Linked DNA regions of Dongshaea marina. The protein of the gene in region 2 interacts with the protein of the main gene of each other region in a pairwise test. Links are inferred from orthologs where the notes say so. Each region holds a gene or a part of one and is shown on either strand. Other genes may lie near its edges. The genes, in order: dnaE, rplL and parC.

Evidence for each region.
Region 1: the proteins of rplL (region 2) and dnaE interact in binary tests that used the Escherichia coli proteins (3 or more experiments, as listed by UniProt). The link is inferred for Dongshaea marina from one-to-one orthologs.
Region 3: the proteins of rplL (region 2) and parC interact in binary tests that used the Escherichia coli proteins (3 or more experiments, as listed by UniProt). The link is inferred for Dongshaea marina from one-to-one orthologs.

Annotation. Positions count from the first base shown.
Region 1 is NZ_CP028897.1:3,975,100-3,981,049, forward strand. Bases 1,002-5,050 are described here. They hold dnaE (DNA polymerase III subunit alpha), read right to left. Parts: upstream 4,685-5,050; coding sequence 1,202-4,684; downstream 1,002-1,201. Other genes in these bases: accA (acetyl-CoA carboxylase carboxyl transferase subunit alpha), read right to left, coding at 1,002-1,183; rnhB (ribonuclease HII), read right to left, coding at 4,690-5,050. Also shown: more of accA, read right to left, coding at 227-1,001; more of rnhB, read right to left, coding at 5,051-5,268; lpxB (lipid-A-disaccharide synthase), read right to left, coding at 5,272-5,950. UniProt on the Escherichia coli protein: DNA polymerase III is a complex, multichain enzyme responsible for most of the replicative synthesis in bacteria. This DNA polymerase also exhibits 3' to 5' exonuclease activity. The alpha chain is the DNA polymerase catalytic subunit.
Region 2 is NZ_CP028897.1:282,963-285,726, forward strand. It holds rplL (50S ribosomal protein L7/L12), read left to right. Parts: upstream 1-1,080; coding sequence 1,081-1,449; downstream 1,450-2,764. Other genes in the region: rplA (50S ribosomal protein L1), read left to right, coding at 1-274; rplJ (50S ribosomal protein L10), read left to right, coding at 523-1,026; rpoB (DNA-directed RNA polymerase subunit beta), read left to right, coding at 1,672-2,764. UniProt on the Escherichia coli protein: The binding site for several of the GTPase factors involved in protein synthesis (IF-2, EF-Tu, EF-G and RF3). Is thus essential for accurate translation.
Region 3 is NZ_CP028897.1:4,110,594-4,115,523, forward strand. Bases 878-3,906 are described here. They hold parC (DNA topoisomerase IV subunit A), read right to left. Parts: upstream 3,509-3,906; coding sequence 1,247-3,508; downstream 878-1,246. Other genes in these bases: DB847_RS19250 (1-acylglycerol-3-phosphate O-acyltransferase), read right to left, coding at 878-1,158; ettA (energy-dependent translational throttle protein EttA), read right to left, coding at 3,727-3,906. Also shown: DB847_RS19245 (helix-turn-helix domain-containing protein), read left to right, coding at 1-330; more of DB847_RS19250, read right to left, coding at 403-877; more of ettA, read right to left, coding at 3,907-4,930. UniProt on the Escherichia coli protein: Topoisomerase IV is essential for chromosome segregation; it is the principal protein responsible for decatenating newly replicated chromosomes. It relaxes supercoiled DNA.

The DNA.
Region 1 (5,950 bases), 3.7 Mb from region 2 along the record:
CATCCCTGATAATCTCTCCCTGCTTGGTATCCTTACCTCACGTTACGTTACTCCGAGAGTAACTACACCCATGACTATCGCTACATTCGCACCTCCATGTGCAGCATCCGCGGCTGGACTATGTGCCTCTGGTACGAAATAGCAAACCATAGCCCATAAAAAACCCCTCACCGGGTTAGCGGTCAGGGGTTTTAAGCTGCATTGAGTGTCAGCCGACACTCAGCAATTAGCAGTAGCCAAATCCGGTAAAGCGCTTATAACGCTGATCCAGCAATTGCTCTGTGGTCAGCGGACGCAGCTCATCGAGATCGTGCAGCAGCTGATTACGCAGACGATTTGCCATCTGCTCCTGATCACGGTGGGCACCACCCATAGGCTCTTCAATCACCGCATCGATAAGACCCAGCTCCTTGAGACGAGGCGCAGTGATCCCCATCGCCTCGGCGGCCTGGGAAGCCTTCTCGGCGTTTTTCCACAGGATAGAGGCACAACCCTCAGGAGAGATCACCGAGTAAGTTGAGTACTGCAACATGTTAACCCGGTCACCCACACCGATCGCCAAAGCTCCGCCTGAGCCACCCTCACCGATCACGGTACAGATCACAGGAACCTTAAGACGTGCCATCACCTTAAGATTCTGAGCAATCGCTTCACTCTGACCGCGCTCTTCGGCGCCGATACCCGGGTAGGCTCCCGGAGTATCGATGAAGGTGATGATTGGCATATTGAAACGCTCGGCCATCTCCATCAGGCGTAGCGCCTTGCGATAGCCTTCGGGTGCAGGCATACCGAAATTACGGCTGATCTTCTCCTTGGTGGTCCGGCCCTTCTGCTGGCCGATCACCATCACGGGGCGTCCCTCAAGACGCGCAATGCCGCCGACAATCGCCTTGTCGTCTGCGTAGGCACGATCGCCCGCCAGCTCATCAAAATCGGTGAAGATCTGCTGGATGTAGTCCAGGGTATAGGGGCGCTCCGGATGGCGTGCCAGCTGGGAAATCTGCCAGGCTCCGAGATTGCTGAACAATTTCTTGGTCAGCTCATCACGCTTTTGCTCCAGCTTAGCGATCTCCTCATGCAGATCGATTTCCAGGGTTTGTCCGTCGCTGACATGCTTCAGCTCTTCGATCTGAGCCTGCAGCTCAGCAATCGGTTGTTCAAAATCTAAAAAGTTCAGACCCATAACGATGCCTGTACCTCACTAGTCAAAAATCAGTTTCACCCTGTCGGCTCCCAACAGGACGCGTAAATTGTCGATCAACTCATCGGTCGGAGTGATCCGCCATTCGGCGCCAAATCTCAGATTGGCTCTGGCAATTTCGGTCTGATAGCCAACATCTAATGCACAGACCCCACCGCGCTGAGGCTCCAGGACCTCGCGCAGCCGATACAGCAGCGGCTCATCAAGCCGCCGGCTATCCAGTTCTATCCGCAATGCACGGGCGTATTTCTCTCGAGCTTCGACCACATCCATCACTTCGCGGGCACTCATTTTAATGCCGCCGGAAAAATCGTCAAAGCTTACTTGCCCGCTGATCACCAAAATGCGATCTTTTTGCAACATTGGCTCGTAACGCTCGAGTGTATCTGAAAATAGCGTCACGTCCAGTCGACCGGAGCGATCGTCCAGGGTAAGTATCCCCATGCGACTCCCGCGCTTGGTCATCATGACTCGGCATGATAACACCAGTCCGGCCACTGTGCTGATTTTATCACGACCTCCGGGCTGGATCTCGGACAGCCTGGCGGTGGTATATCGCTTGAGCTCACTTAAATATTGATTGATCGGATGCCCGGTCAGATAGAGCCCCAGGGTGTCGCGCTCCCCCTCCAACCAAGTCTGCTCCGGCCAGGGAGCAATATTGGCAAAAGCCCGTTCGATCGCCTCCGGCTCCTCGGTAAGCACGCCAAACATGTCGGTCTGACCAAAGCTGCGGGCATGGTTATGTTGAGCCGCCGCCTGCATCGCCTCATCCAGGGTTGCCCGCAAAGCAGCCCGGTGCGGACCCAGCTGATCCATAGCCCCGGATAAGATCAGCTTCTCCAGCACCCGCTTATTGATCTTCTTAAGATCGACCCGACTACAGAAATCGAACAGATCCTTGAAGGGGCCATCCTGCTCACGGGCTTCGATGATTGCTTCAATGGGCCCCTCACCGACGCCCTTGACCGCACCTATGCCGTACACGATCGCCCCCTCATCATTGACGGTGAAGCGATACTGGCCACAGTTGAGATCCGGCGGGATCAGTTTAAGCCCCATCCGGTGACACTCATCCACCAGGCCCACCACCTTCTCGGTGTTATCCATATCGGCGGTCATTACCGCCGCCATGAACTCGGCCGGATAATGGGTCTTGAGCCACAGGGTGTGGTAAGAGACCAGGGCATAGGCGGCCGAGTGCGACTTGTTAAATCCATATCCGGCAAATTTCTCTACCAGATCGAAGATCTTCATCGCCAGTTCGCCATCAACCCCCTGGCTCACCGCTCCCTCTTCAAACACCGCCCGCTGCTTAGCCATCTCCTCGGGTTTTTTCTTACCCATGGCTCGTCGCAGCATGTCCGCGCCACCCAGGGTGTAGCCTGCCAGCACCTGGGCGATTTGCATCACCTGCTCCTGATAGAGGATAACGCCATAGGTGGGATCAAGAATCGGCTGCAATGAGGGATGCTGGTACTGCTCATCCGGGTAGGAAATAGCCTCGCGCCCGTGCTTACGGTCGATGAAGTTATCCACCATCCCCGATTGCAGAGGCCCGGGACGAAACAGTGCCACCAAAGCGATCATATCCTCGAAGCAGTCCGGCTGCAGGCGCTTGATAAGATCCTTCATTCCACGGGATTCCAGCTGGAATACCGCGGTGGTTTCATAGCGTTTGAGCAGGGCAAATGAGGCGGGATCGGTGAGCGGAATCGCGGCAATATCGACTGGCGGTTTTCCCTGAGCTTCAAGGCGCGGGTTGATCATCCCAAGGGCCCAGTCGATGATAGTCAGGGTTCGCAGCCCCAGGAAGTCAAACTTAACCAGACCGGCAGTTTCAACATCATTCTTATCAAACTGGGTGACCGGATGCAGCCCCTCACCATCACAATAGATAGGTGAGAAATCGGTGATCTTAGTCGGCGCGATAACGACGCCCCCGGCGTGCTTACCGGCGTTGCGGGTCACCCCCTCGAGCTGACGCGCCATATCGATGAGGGCCTTAACCTCCTCATCCTGAGCGTAGATCTCAGGCAGTTTCGGCTCGGCATCGAACGCCTTGGTCAGGGTCATTCCGGGATCGGGCGGAACCAGCTTGGAGATCCTGTCCACGAATCCATAGGGGTGTCCCAACACCCGACCAACATCACGGATCGCCGCCTTGGCAGCCATGGTACCGAAGGTGATGATCTGCGACACCGCATCCCGGCCATAGATCTCGGCCACGTGATCGATCACCTCATCGCGGCGGTCCATGCAGAAATCGATATCAAAGTCGGGCATCGAGACCCGCTCTGGATTCAAAAATCGCTCGAACAGCAGGTCAAATTCAAGGGGATCGAGATCGGTAATCTTCAGGGCATAAGCAACCAGGGAGCCCGCACCTGAGCCCCGTCCCGGACCGACCGGGATGGCGTTATCCTTGGACCACTGGATAAACTCCATAACGATCAAAAAGTAGCCTGGAAATCCCATCTGGTTGATCACCTGGAGCTCGATGGCCAGGCGATCATCATATTCGGGACGTTTTTTGGCCCTGAGCTCGGGTTCCGGGAAGAGCTGCTCTAAACGCTCCTCAAGCCCCTTCTCGGAGACCATCACCAGATAGTCGGCATCCGTCATATCCCCGGTCGGAAACTTGGGGAGAAAGTACTCATTGAGCCGAACCGTCACATTACAGCGTTTAGCGATCTCAACACTGTTTTGCAACGCCTGGGGAATATCTTTGAACAGCTCAACCATCTCGGCTTCGCTACGAAGGTATTGCTGCTCGCTATAGCGTTTGGGACGGCGCTTATCTTCCAGGGTGTAGCCGTCGTGAATACTGACCCGGATCTCGTGAGCCTCAAAATCGCTCTTATCGAGAAAGCATACCTCATTGGTTGCCACCACCGGCAGCTCGCGCTCTTCGGCAAGCTCCAGGGCGAGCTGGAGATAACGGCTCTCATCACGCCGGCCGGTTCGCTGCAGTTCAATAAAAAAGCGATCGGTAAAATGCTGCTGATAGAAATCAACAAAGCTCTCGACCTCCTGGGTGTTGCCCTTGAGAAGGGCCCGGCCGATATCTCCCTCGGCTGCCCCCGAGAGCAGCAGCAGCCCTGAGTTATGCTCGAGAAGCCACTGGCGATCCACCACCGGGCGGCCCTGCAGATGCCCTCTGCGATACGCCTTGGAGATCAGCATGGTGAGGTTCTGATAACCTTGGTTATCCATCGCCAACACCGGCAGGCGATAGGGCTCCTCGCCCTGCTCCGGATCATCAATAATCCAGAGATCGGCGCCGATCAGCGGCTTGAGCCCTTTTTGGTGAGCACTGCGGTAGAAACGGACCAGGCCACACAGATTCATCTGATCTGTGATGGCAATTGCCGGCATCTTGAGCTCACTGGCTCTGGAGAGCAGTGCAGGGATCTTCTGCAGACCATCGATCATCGAAAAGTCACTGTGAACCCGCAAGTGAATAAAGGCTGGCGTGGTCATGACTATCAGTCCAGATTCAATACCCGGCGCACCGGTTTAAAGCTCTTACGATAACACTCCAAAGGACCGTGCAGCTCAAGGGCCTCGAAGTGGGCCTTGGTAGGGTAGCCCTTATGCTTGGCAAAACCGTATTGAGGATACTGGGCATCCAGCTCCAGCATCTGCTGATCCCGGGTCACCTTAGCTAAAATTGAGGCGGCACTGATGGCAGGCTCTTTGAGATCGCCCTTGACGATAAACTGGGCCGGGATCCCAAAATCTGGCCCCCGATTTCCATCAACCAGAAGCTGAGTTGGTTTAAGCTTAAGTCCACTCACCGCCCGCTGCATCGCAAGATAGGTCGCCTGCAGGATATTCAGCTCATCAATCTCCTCGGGAGTGGCAATACCGATCGCCCAGGCCAAGGCCTGCTCACGAATTTGCGGGGCTAGCAGCTCACGTTTTTTTTCAGATAGTTTTTTAGAGTCGGTCAGGCCGGCGATGGGACGGTTCGGATCGAGAATGACGGCTGCGGTCACCACATCCCCAACCAGGGGACCCCGACCTACCTCGTCGACCCCGGCGATGAGCTCAATGTGAGTCATAATTTAAGGGTTCCGTGGAGTTTTTATCAGTTCTAATACCGCCTCGGCGGCTTGCTCATCGGCATTGCAGCGCAGCTGTTGATGGAGCTGGGTAAACTTTTGTTTAAGCCACTGGTTATCATGCTCCAGCAGCCTGGTCACCTCGGTCACTATCCGCTCCGGCTCACACTGATGCTGGATCAACTCAGGGACCAGCATCTGGTCGGCCAATAGATTTGGCAGGGAAACATAGGGAGTGTGCACCAGCTTTTGTGCCAGGTAATAGGTAAAGGCCTTGAGGCGGTAACAAACCACCATGGGGCGCCCAACCAGCATCGCCTCCAGGGTGGCGGTACCGGATGCCAGTAATACCACATCTGAGGCAGCCATCACATCCCGCGCCTTACCATCGAAACACTCGAATTCAACGGTAGGGGCGAACTCAGCGGCGAGCTTCAAAAATTGCTGCTTGCGCTTCTCATTGACCAGGGGCACGGCAAACCTGAGATTCGGGAAGTGTACCGTCAGGTGCTTGCAAGCCCGCACGAAGGTTGGAGAGAGTAGTTCAACCTCGGCGTTGCGGCTGCCGGGCAGGACGGCGATATAATGATCGGCCGGGTGCTTCACCCCGAGTCGTTCACGAGCCGCGGCCTTATCCATATTCAATGGGATCTGATCGGCCAGGGTGTGACCAATAAACTTA
Region 2 (2,764 bases):
TGTAACTCCAAACGTTGCAGAAGCTGTTAAGCAAGCCAAGGCGGGTCAGATCCGTTATCGTAACGATAAGAACGGTATCATCCACACCACTATTGGTAAGGCAGACTTCAACAACGAGCAGCTGAAAGAAAACCTGGAAGCTCTGGTTGTTGCACTGAAGAAGGCTAAGCCTTCCTCAGCTAAGGGTCAGTTCATCCGCAAGGTAAGCATCTCCACCACTATGGGTGCAGGTGTTGCGGTTGACCAGGCGACTCTGGAAACTGCCAACGCTTAATCCGCGGATAGACTTTACAAGGCGTGGGATTTTATTTAAAATCTTGCGCCTTTGATTTGGTTAGGGGTTTCGACTCCTGTCCAAGACCGTAGGTGTCCTTAGGGACTTAATATTCCCTGCGTAGACGGTGCCGTGACCCAGCGAGAAAGATTCTCTTTCTTCTGGTTCGACTGCCACCGTAAGTTCCCGAAAGGGATTGTGTTAGTTCTGGATCCTTTGAGATCCGGGTTGAATCCAGGAGTAAGCCAATGGCATTAAGACTCGAAGACAAGAAGGCAATTGTTGCTGCAGTCAACGAAGCTGCCAAAGGCGCCCTGTCTGCAGTAGTTGCGGATTCCCGTGGCGTAACTGTAGATGCGATGACCGCTCTGCGTCAGCAAGCTCGTGAAGCTGGTGTGTACATGAAAGTTGTACGCAACACTCTGGCTCGCCGCGCAGTAGAAGGGACCGATTACGAATGTCTGAAAGACGTTTTCGTTGGTCCTACTTTGATCGCTTTCTCAAACGAGCACCCAGGTGCGGCCGCTCGTCTGTTTAAAGATTTTGCAAAAAATCAGGAAGCGTTTGAAGTTAAAGGTCTGGCCTTTGAGGGCGAATTTATCGCAGCGGCGGACCTAGACCGTCTGGCAACACTGCCGACCTACGACGAAGCGATTGCACGCCTGATGATGTGCATGAAAGAAGCTTCTGCTGGCAAGCTGGTTCGTACTTTTGCCGCCCTGCGCGACCAAAAGCAAGAGCAAGCTGCTTAATTTTTCGAGAGCTGCTTAGGCGGCAAACCATTAAGAATTTAAGGAATTTGAGTCATGTCTATCACTAAAGACCAAATTATCGAAGCTGTTGCAGAAATGTCTGTAATGGACGTTGTTGAACTGATCGAAGCAATGGAAGAGAAGTTCGGCGTATCTGCTGCTGCTGCTGTTGTTGCTGGCGGTGCTGCTGGCGGCGAAGCTGCTGAAGAGAAGACTGAGTTCGACGTAGTTATGACCTCTTTCGGTGGTAACAAAGTTGCTGTTATCAAGGCAGTACGTGGCGCGACCGGTCTGGGCCTGAAAGAAGCGAAAGCTCTGGTAGAAGGCTGCCCAGCGAACGTTAAAGAAGCAGTAGCTAAGGAAGAAGCTGAAGAGCTGAAGAAGGCTCTTGAAGAAGCTGGTGCTTCCGTTGAAGTTAAGTAATCTATATAATAGATTATTGGCCTGATTTTCAGGCTAGGGCTGGTGAATTTTTATTCACCAGCCCTTTTGCGCTGTTGGATGTCGGGAGATTTCACACCGTTTCATCCCTTCATCAATGCATGCCCCCGAGGTCGAAACTGACTTCGGTCTGACAAACGGTGTCAGACAGAGCTGTCCCTATCCGGGCAGAGTGGGTCACTTTTCTGCGAGCTGAGGAACCCCATGGTTTACTCTTATACAGAGAAAAAACGAATTCGTAAGGACTTTGGTAAGCGTCCGCAAGTGTTGGGTACGCCTTACCTGCTATCGATTCAGCTTGACTCCTTTAAACAGTTTATTGAGGCTGACCCGGACGGTGAGTATGGCCTCGAAGCCGCGTTCAGGAGTGTTTTTCCTATTACAAGTTACTCAGGCTATTCTGAGCTGCAATATGTCAGCTTCCGCCTGGGCGAACCTGTATTTGATGTCAAAGAATGTCAGATTCGAGGTGTGACTTATGCCGCGCCACTAAGAGTCAAGTTACGCCTGGTGCTCTATGATAAAGACGCACCGGCGGGAACTGTCAAAGATATCAAAGAGCAAGAAGTTTACATGGGCGAAATTCCGCTCATGACCGAGAACGGTACCTTTGTCATCAATGGTACTGAGCGGGTTATTGTTTCCCAGTTGCACCGTAGTCCCGGTGTATTCTTCGATCACGACCGAGGAAAGACACACTCCTCTGGTAAGGTTCTGTACAACGCACGCGTGATTCCTTATCGCGGATCCTGGCTCGACTTCGAGTTTGATCCTAAGGATAACCTGTTTGTACGTATCGACCGTCGCCGTAAGTTGCCTGCGACGATCATCCTGCGTGCGCTCGAGTTTACTACCGAGGAGATCCTCGAGAGCTTCTTCGAGACCATAAGTTTCCGTCTTCAGGACAACAAGCTGCTGATGAAGCTGGTTCCTGCGCGCCTGCGTGGTGAAGTAGCAGCATTCGATATCCGTGATGGATCGGATGTGGTCGTCGAGCAGGGACGTCGCATCACTGCGCGTCACATTCGTCAGCTGGAAAAGTCCGGCATCGAGTGGCTTGAAGTACCCCTTGAATACATTGTTGGCAAGGTTTCTGCGAAGGACTATGTCAATGCTGATACCGGTGAAGTTGTTGTTGCAGCGAACACCGAGCTGAATCTGGAGCTGCTGGCATCCATCGCTCAGGCTGGTTTCAAGGACTTTGATGTTCTTTATACCAACGAGCTGGACCAGGGATCTTATATCTCTGATACCCTGCGCATCGATTCTTCAACCAACCGCCTTGAGGCCCTGGTTG
Region 3 (4,930 bases), 3.8 Mb from region 2 along the record:
ACTGCCCGGGCCATAGGTGTCTCACAGGGAAGTATCAGCCTATGGTGCAAGCAGGTCAGATCCGAAGGACTCGGGCGACTGAAAAACCGACCGCATACCGGCAGAAAGCCTCAACTCGACTCAAATGAGATAAAGGAGCTATTTCGTCTCCTCAAACAACAAAGTCCTGCAGCTTACGATTTGCAGGCAAAACGCTGGTCGAGCCGTAGTCTCTCAAAGGCGATTTGGCTGCTCAAAGGAGTTAAGTACAGTCACTCCAGGGTCAATCAACTGATGAAACACCATGGTTTTAATCCAAAAAAAGATGGAGACCCGAGGTCTCCATCTTAGGCTCTTTTGCCTTATTCGGCTTTGAGGCAAACCTGGCAGCTTCATCGTGCATGGTCAAGCCTCAATCTGTGTTCAGGAGGCAGGCATCTTCTGGGAGGGCAGCGGCTCGGGACGCTGAACCTGAGAGTTCAGCTCCTCAAGCTTGCCCTCCATCAGGCGACGGCAATGAATGTTCAGCTTTCGGGCCGATTCACGCTGCGGAGCATCTTTAAGAATCGGTGGCATGATCTCAATTAAGATCTCACCGTTGTTCCAACGATTGAGATCGATCTGCCCGACATAATCGGAGCACACCACAGGTACCACAGGCACCTCAGCCTGCACCGCGGTATGAAACGGACCATTTTTAAAAGGCAGCAAGCCACGGCCACGGCTACGGGTTCCCTCAGGGAACATCCAGACCGACATCCCTTTCTTTTCGCGAATGCTCTCAACCACCTGGCGAATGGTATCCGCCGCCTTGCGCTGTTTCTCACGGTTGATCAGAATATTTCCGGATAACCAGTAGAGCTGGCCAAAGAAGGGAAGCCAGGCCAGGCTGCGCTTTCCCACAGAAACCACGCCCGGCTGCACCGCACCAGTCAGGACAAAGATATCAAAGTTACTCTGGTGGTTAGCAATATAGACCGCAGAGCCCAGCTCCTTGATCTCATCAGCAACCTTGAGTCGAACCTTAACCCCTAAAAAACGGGTCGCCCAGAAAAAGAAGCGCGCCATAGTATGGACATTCTTATGATTTCTCGGGCGGAACAGGCAGTAGATACAACCAAAGACCGCAGAAATCACAATAAATAGTGCCAACAGCACAATACGGATAAGCTTGAGCATAGCAACAACAATCTCGAACAAAGTCAGTGGCGGAGTATACTGATCGCCACTGTACAACACAATGAATAATCGTTTAAAAAAACGACCACTATTTAGCAGGTGCTTCCAGCTCACAGCCGGTGACCCGCTGTAGCCCTCTCGGTAGCTTGGCTCCACGTCGCCCGCGCTCTCCCCGGTAAAACTTCAGATCGGAAGGCTTCAGGGTCAATTTACGCTTTCCTGCATAGAGAACCACGCTGTGCTCCGGCGGAACCACCAGCAACCACTGCAGAAACTCTTCACGGGCCTTGACCCGGGCCGAAGGGATATTGAGGATCTTATTCCCCTTGCCCTTGGCAAGAATCGGCAGATCTTTAAGCGGGAACAGCAGCATCCGCCCCTCGTTAGAGATCGCCATACAGAGATCCTGCTCAACTGAGCCCACCGGCTGAGGTGCTAACAGCTCTCCCCCCTGAGGAACATTCAAAAACGCCTTACCGCTTTTATTCTTACCCAGCATGTCCTGTACCGTGGCGATAAAGCCGTAACCTGCATCACTGGCGATAAGGTAATGGGATTTTTCATCGCTCATCAGCAGATGATGGATCTGCTCTCCCGGGCTCAGGGTAAAGCGCCCGGTCAGGGGCTCTCCCTGGCTGCGGGCCGAAGGCAGGGTATGAGCCTCAAGGCAATAGCTCCGCCCGGTGCTGGAGATAAAGACCACCGACTGGTTGCTCTTGCCCGAAGCACTGGCACAGAATTTATCGCCGGCCTTATAGCTGAGACTGCTGCCATCAACCTCAACTCCCTTGGCACTGCGGACCCAACCTTTCTCCGAAAGCACCACGGTCACGGCTTCACTGGGCAACAGCTGTTTTTCGGTGAACGCCTGAGCCTCTTCACGCTCAATCAGTGGAGAGCGACGCTCATCCCCATATTTCTCGGCATCCGCCTTGAGCTCCTTCTTGAGCAGGGTATTGAGGCGACGATCCGAGCCAAGAATAAGCTCCAGCTTATCCCGCTCCTCGGCCAGCTCGCTCTGCTCACCACGGATTTTCTGCTCTTCGAGCCGGGCCAGGTGACGCAGTTTCAGATCGAGAATCGCCTCGGCCTGCTTATCACTGAGCTGAAAGCGGCTCATCAGGACCAGTTTAGGCTCATCCTCATTGCGGATGATCTCGATCACCTCATCGATATTCAAAAAGGCGATGAGTAAGCCATCCAGGATATGCAGCCTGGCTTTGACCTTATTCAGACGGTAGCTCAGGCGTTTTCGGACCGTCTCCCGTCGATAGCTGAGCCATTCGCTCAGAATCGTCTTGAGGCCCTTGACCTGAGGCCGGCGATCCAGCCCCAGCATGTTGAAGTTCACCCGGTAGTTCTTCTCCAGATCGGTGCAGGCAAACAGGTGCTTCATCAAAGGCTCAATATCCACCCGGTTAGAGCGCGGCACGATCACCAGCCGGGTCGGGTTTTCATGATCGGACTCATCGCGAAGATCGCTCACCATGGGGAGCTTTTTCGCCTGCATCTGGGCGGCGATCTGCTCCAGGATCTTGCCACCGGAAACCTGATGGGGAAGCGCGCTGATCACCACTTCTCCATTTTCCCGGGAGTAGACCGCACGCATCTTGATGCTGCCGCGGCCTGTCTCGTAGAGTTTATGCAGCTCGGTGGCCGGTGTGATGATCTCAGCCTCGGTTGGATAATCCGGCCCCTTCACATGGCTAAGCAGATCGCTCAGTTCAGCCTTGGGGTTCTCCAAAAGCTCAATACAGGCGCTAACCACCTCACGTACGTTGTGAGGCGGGATGTCGGTTGCCATGCCCACCGCGATCCCGGTCACCCCATTGAGCAAGATATGCGGCAGCCGTGCCGGCAATAGCTGGGGCTCACTGAGAGTACCATCAAAGTTCGGTTGCCACTCGACGGTACCCTGCCCGAGCTCAGAGAGTAGTACCTCTGAAAAGCGAGATAAGCGAGCTTCGGTATAACGCATGGCGGCAAAAGATTTAGGATCATCGGGTGCCCCCCAGTTTCCCTGGCCATCCACCAGGGGATAACGATAGGAGAAGGGCTGCGCCATCAGCACCATGGCTTCATAACAGGCACTATCTCCGTGGGGGTGATATTTACCCAATACATCACCCACGGTACGGGCCGATTTTTTGTGCTTGCTGGCCGCCGAGAGCCCAAGCTCACTCATCGCATAGATGATGCGTCGCTGCACGGGTTTGAGGCCATCCCCGATATGGGGCAGCGCACGATCCATGATCACGTACATGGAGTAATTGAGGTAGGCTTCTTCGGCAAAACTTCTCAACGGAAGTTGCTCGGTTCCCTCTAAATTCAGATCGCTGATATCACTCATGACTAAATACTTTGGTACTCCAGAGAGTCGAAATTTAGGCTGCCTGCGGTTTTAGTTGTACAGGCTCAAAGAGCTGGCGATATGCCGATGGCCCTTTGCTGATAACAGGGAATATTAGCATACTCCGCCCCGCCTCCCGAGCCTTTTAACGCCAGCCAGACCGCAGATCAAAAATGCCAGCCCCGAAGGCTGGCATCTTATCCAAACTTAACGCTGGATTACTTACTCATCTTCTTATATTTGATCCGATGTGGCTGCAGCGCTTCGGCGCCAAAGGTCTTGCGCTTCCAGTCCTCATATTCGGTAAAGTTCCCCTCAAAGAAGTTCACCTGACCCTCATCGTTATAATCGAGGATATGGGTCGCAATCCGGTCGAGGAACCAGCGATCGTGTGAGATCACCATGGCGCAGCCGGGGAAGTCCAGCAGGGCGTTCTCAAGGGCTCGCAGGGTTTCAACATCCAGATCATTGGTCGGCTCATCGAGCAGCAGCATGTTACCGCCCGCCTGCAGCAGCTTGGCCAGGTGAACCCGGTTACGCTCACCACCTGAGAGTTCACCAATGCGTTTTTGCTGGGAGGAGCCCTTGAAGTTAAAGCGGCCTACGTAGGCACGGCTCGGGATCTCCAGGTTGCCGATGCGCAGAATATCCTGGCCATCCGAGACCTCCTGCCATACGGTTTTGCTATCATCCATGTGATCGCGGAACTGCTCCACAGAAGCCAGCTGAACCGTATCTCCAAGATCGATAGAGCCAGAGTCCGGAGTCTCCTGACCCGATAACATACGGAACAGGGTCGATTTACCGGCGCCGTTGGGGCCGATGATCCCGACGATCGCGCCCTTAGGAATCGAGAAAGAGAGATCATCAATTAACTGGCGATCGTTATAGCCCTTACACAGGTTTTTGACCTCCAGAACCTTATCCCCCAGGCGAGGCCCAGGTGGAATGAACAGTTCATTGGTCTCGTTCCGCTGCTGGTAATTTTGAGTATTGAGCTCCTCAAAGCGGGCCATCCGAGCCTTACTCTTGGCCTGGCGACCTTTAGGGTTGGAGCGCACCCACTCCAGCTCTTTCTCAATCGACTTCTTACGAGCCGCTTCTGAGGAAGCCTCCTGTGCCAGACGCTGATCTTTTTGCTCCAGCCAGGAGGAGTAGTTGCCCTCCCAGGGGATCCCCATGCCACGGTCAAGCTCCAAAATCCAACCGGCCACATTATCCAGGAAGTAACGGTCGTGGGTGATCGCAACCACGGTTCCCTCATACTGATGAAGGAATTGCTCCAGCCAGGCTACAGATTCTGCATCCAGATGGTTGGTCGGCTCGTCGAGCAGCAGCATTTCCGGCTTTTCAAGCAGCAGACGGCACAGGGCAACCCGGCGACGCTCACCACCGGAGAGCACATCCACCTTGGCATCCCAC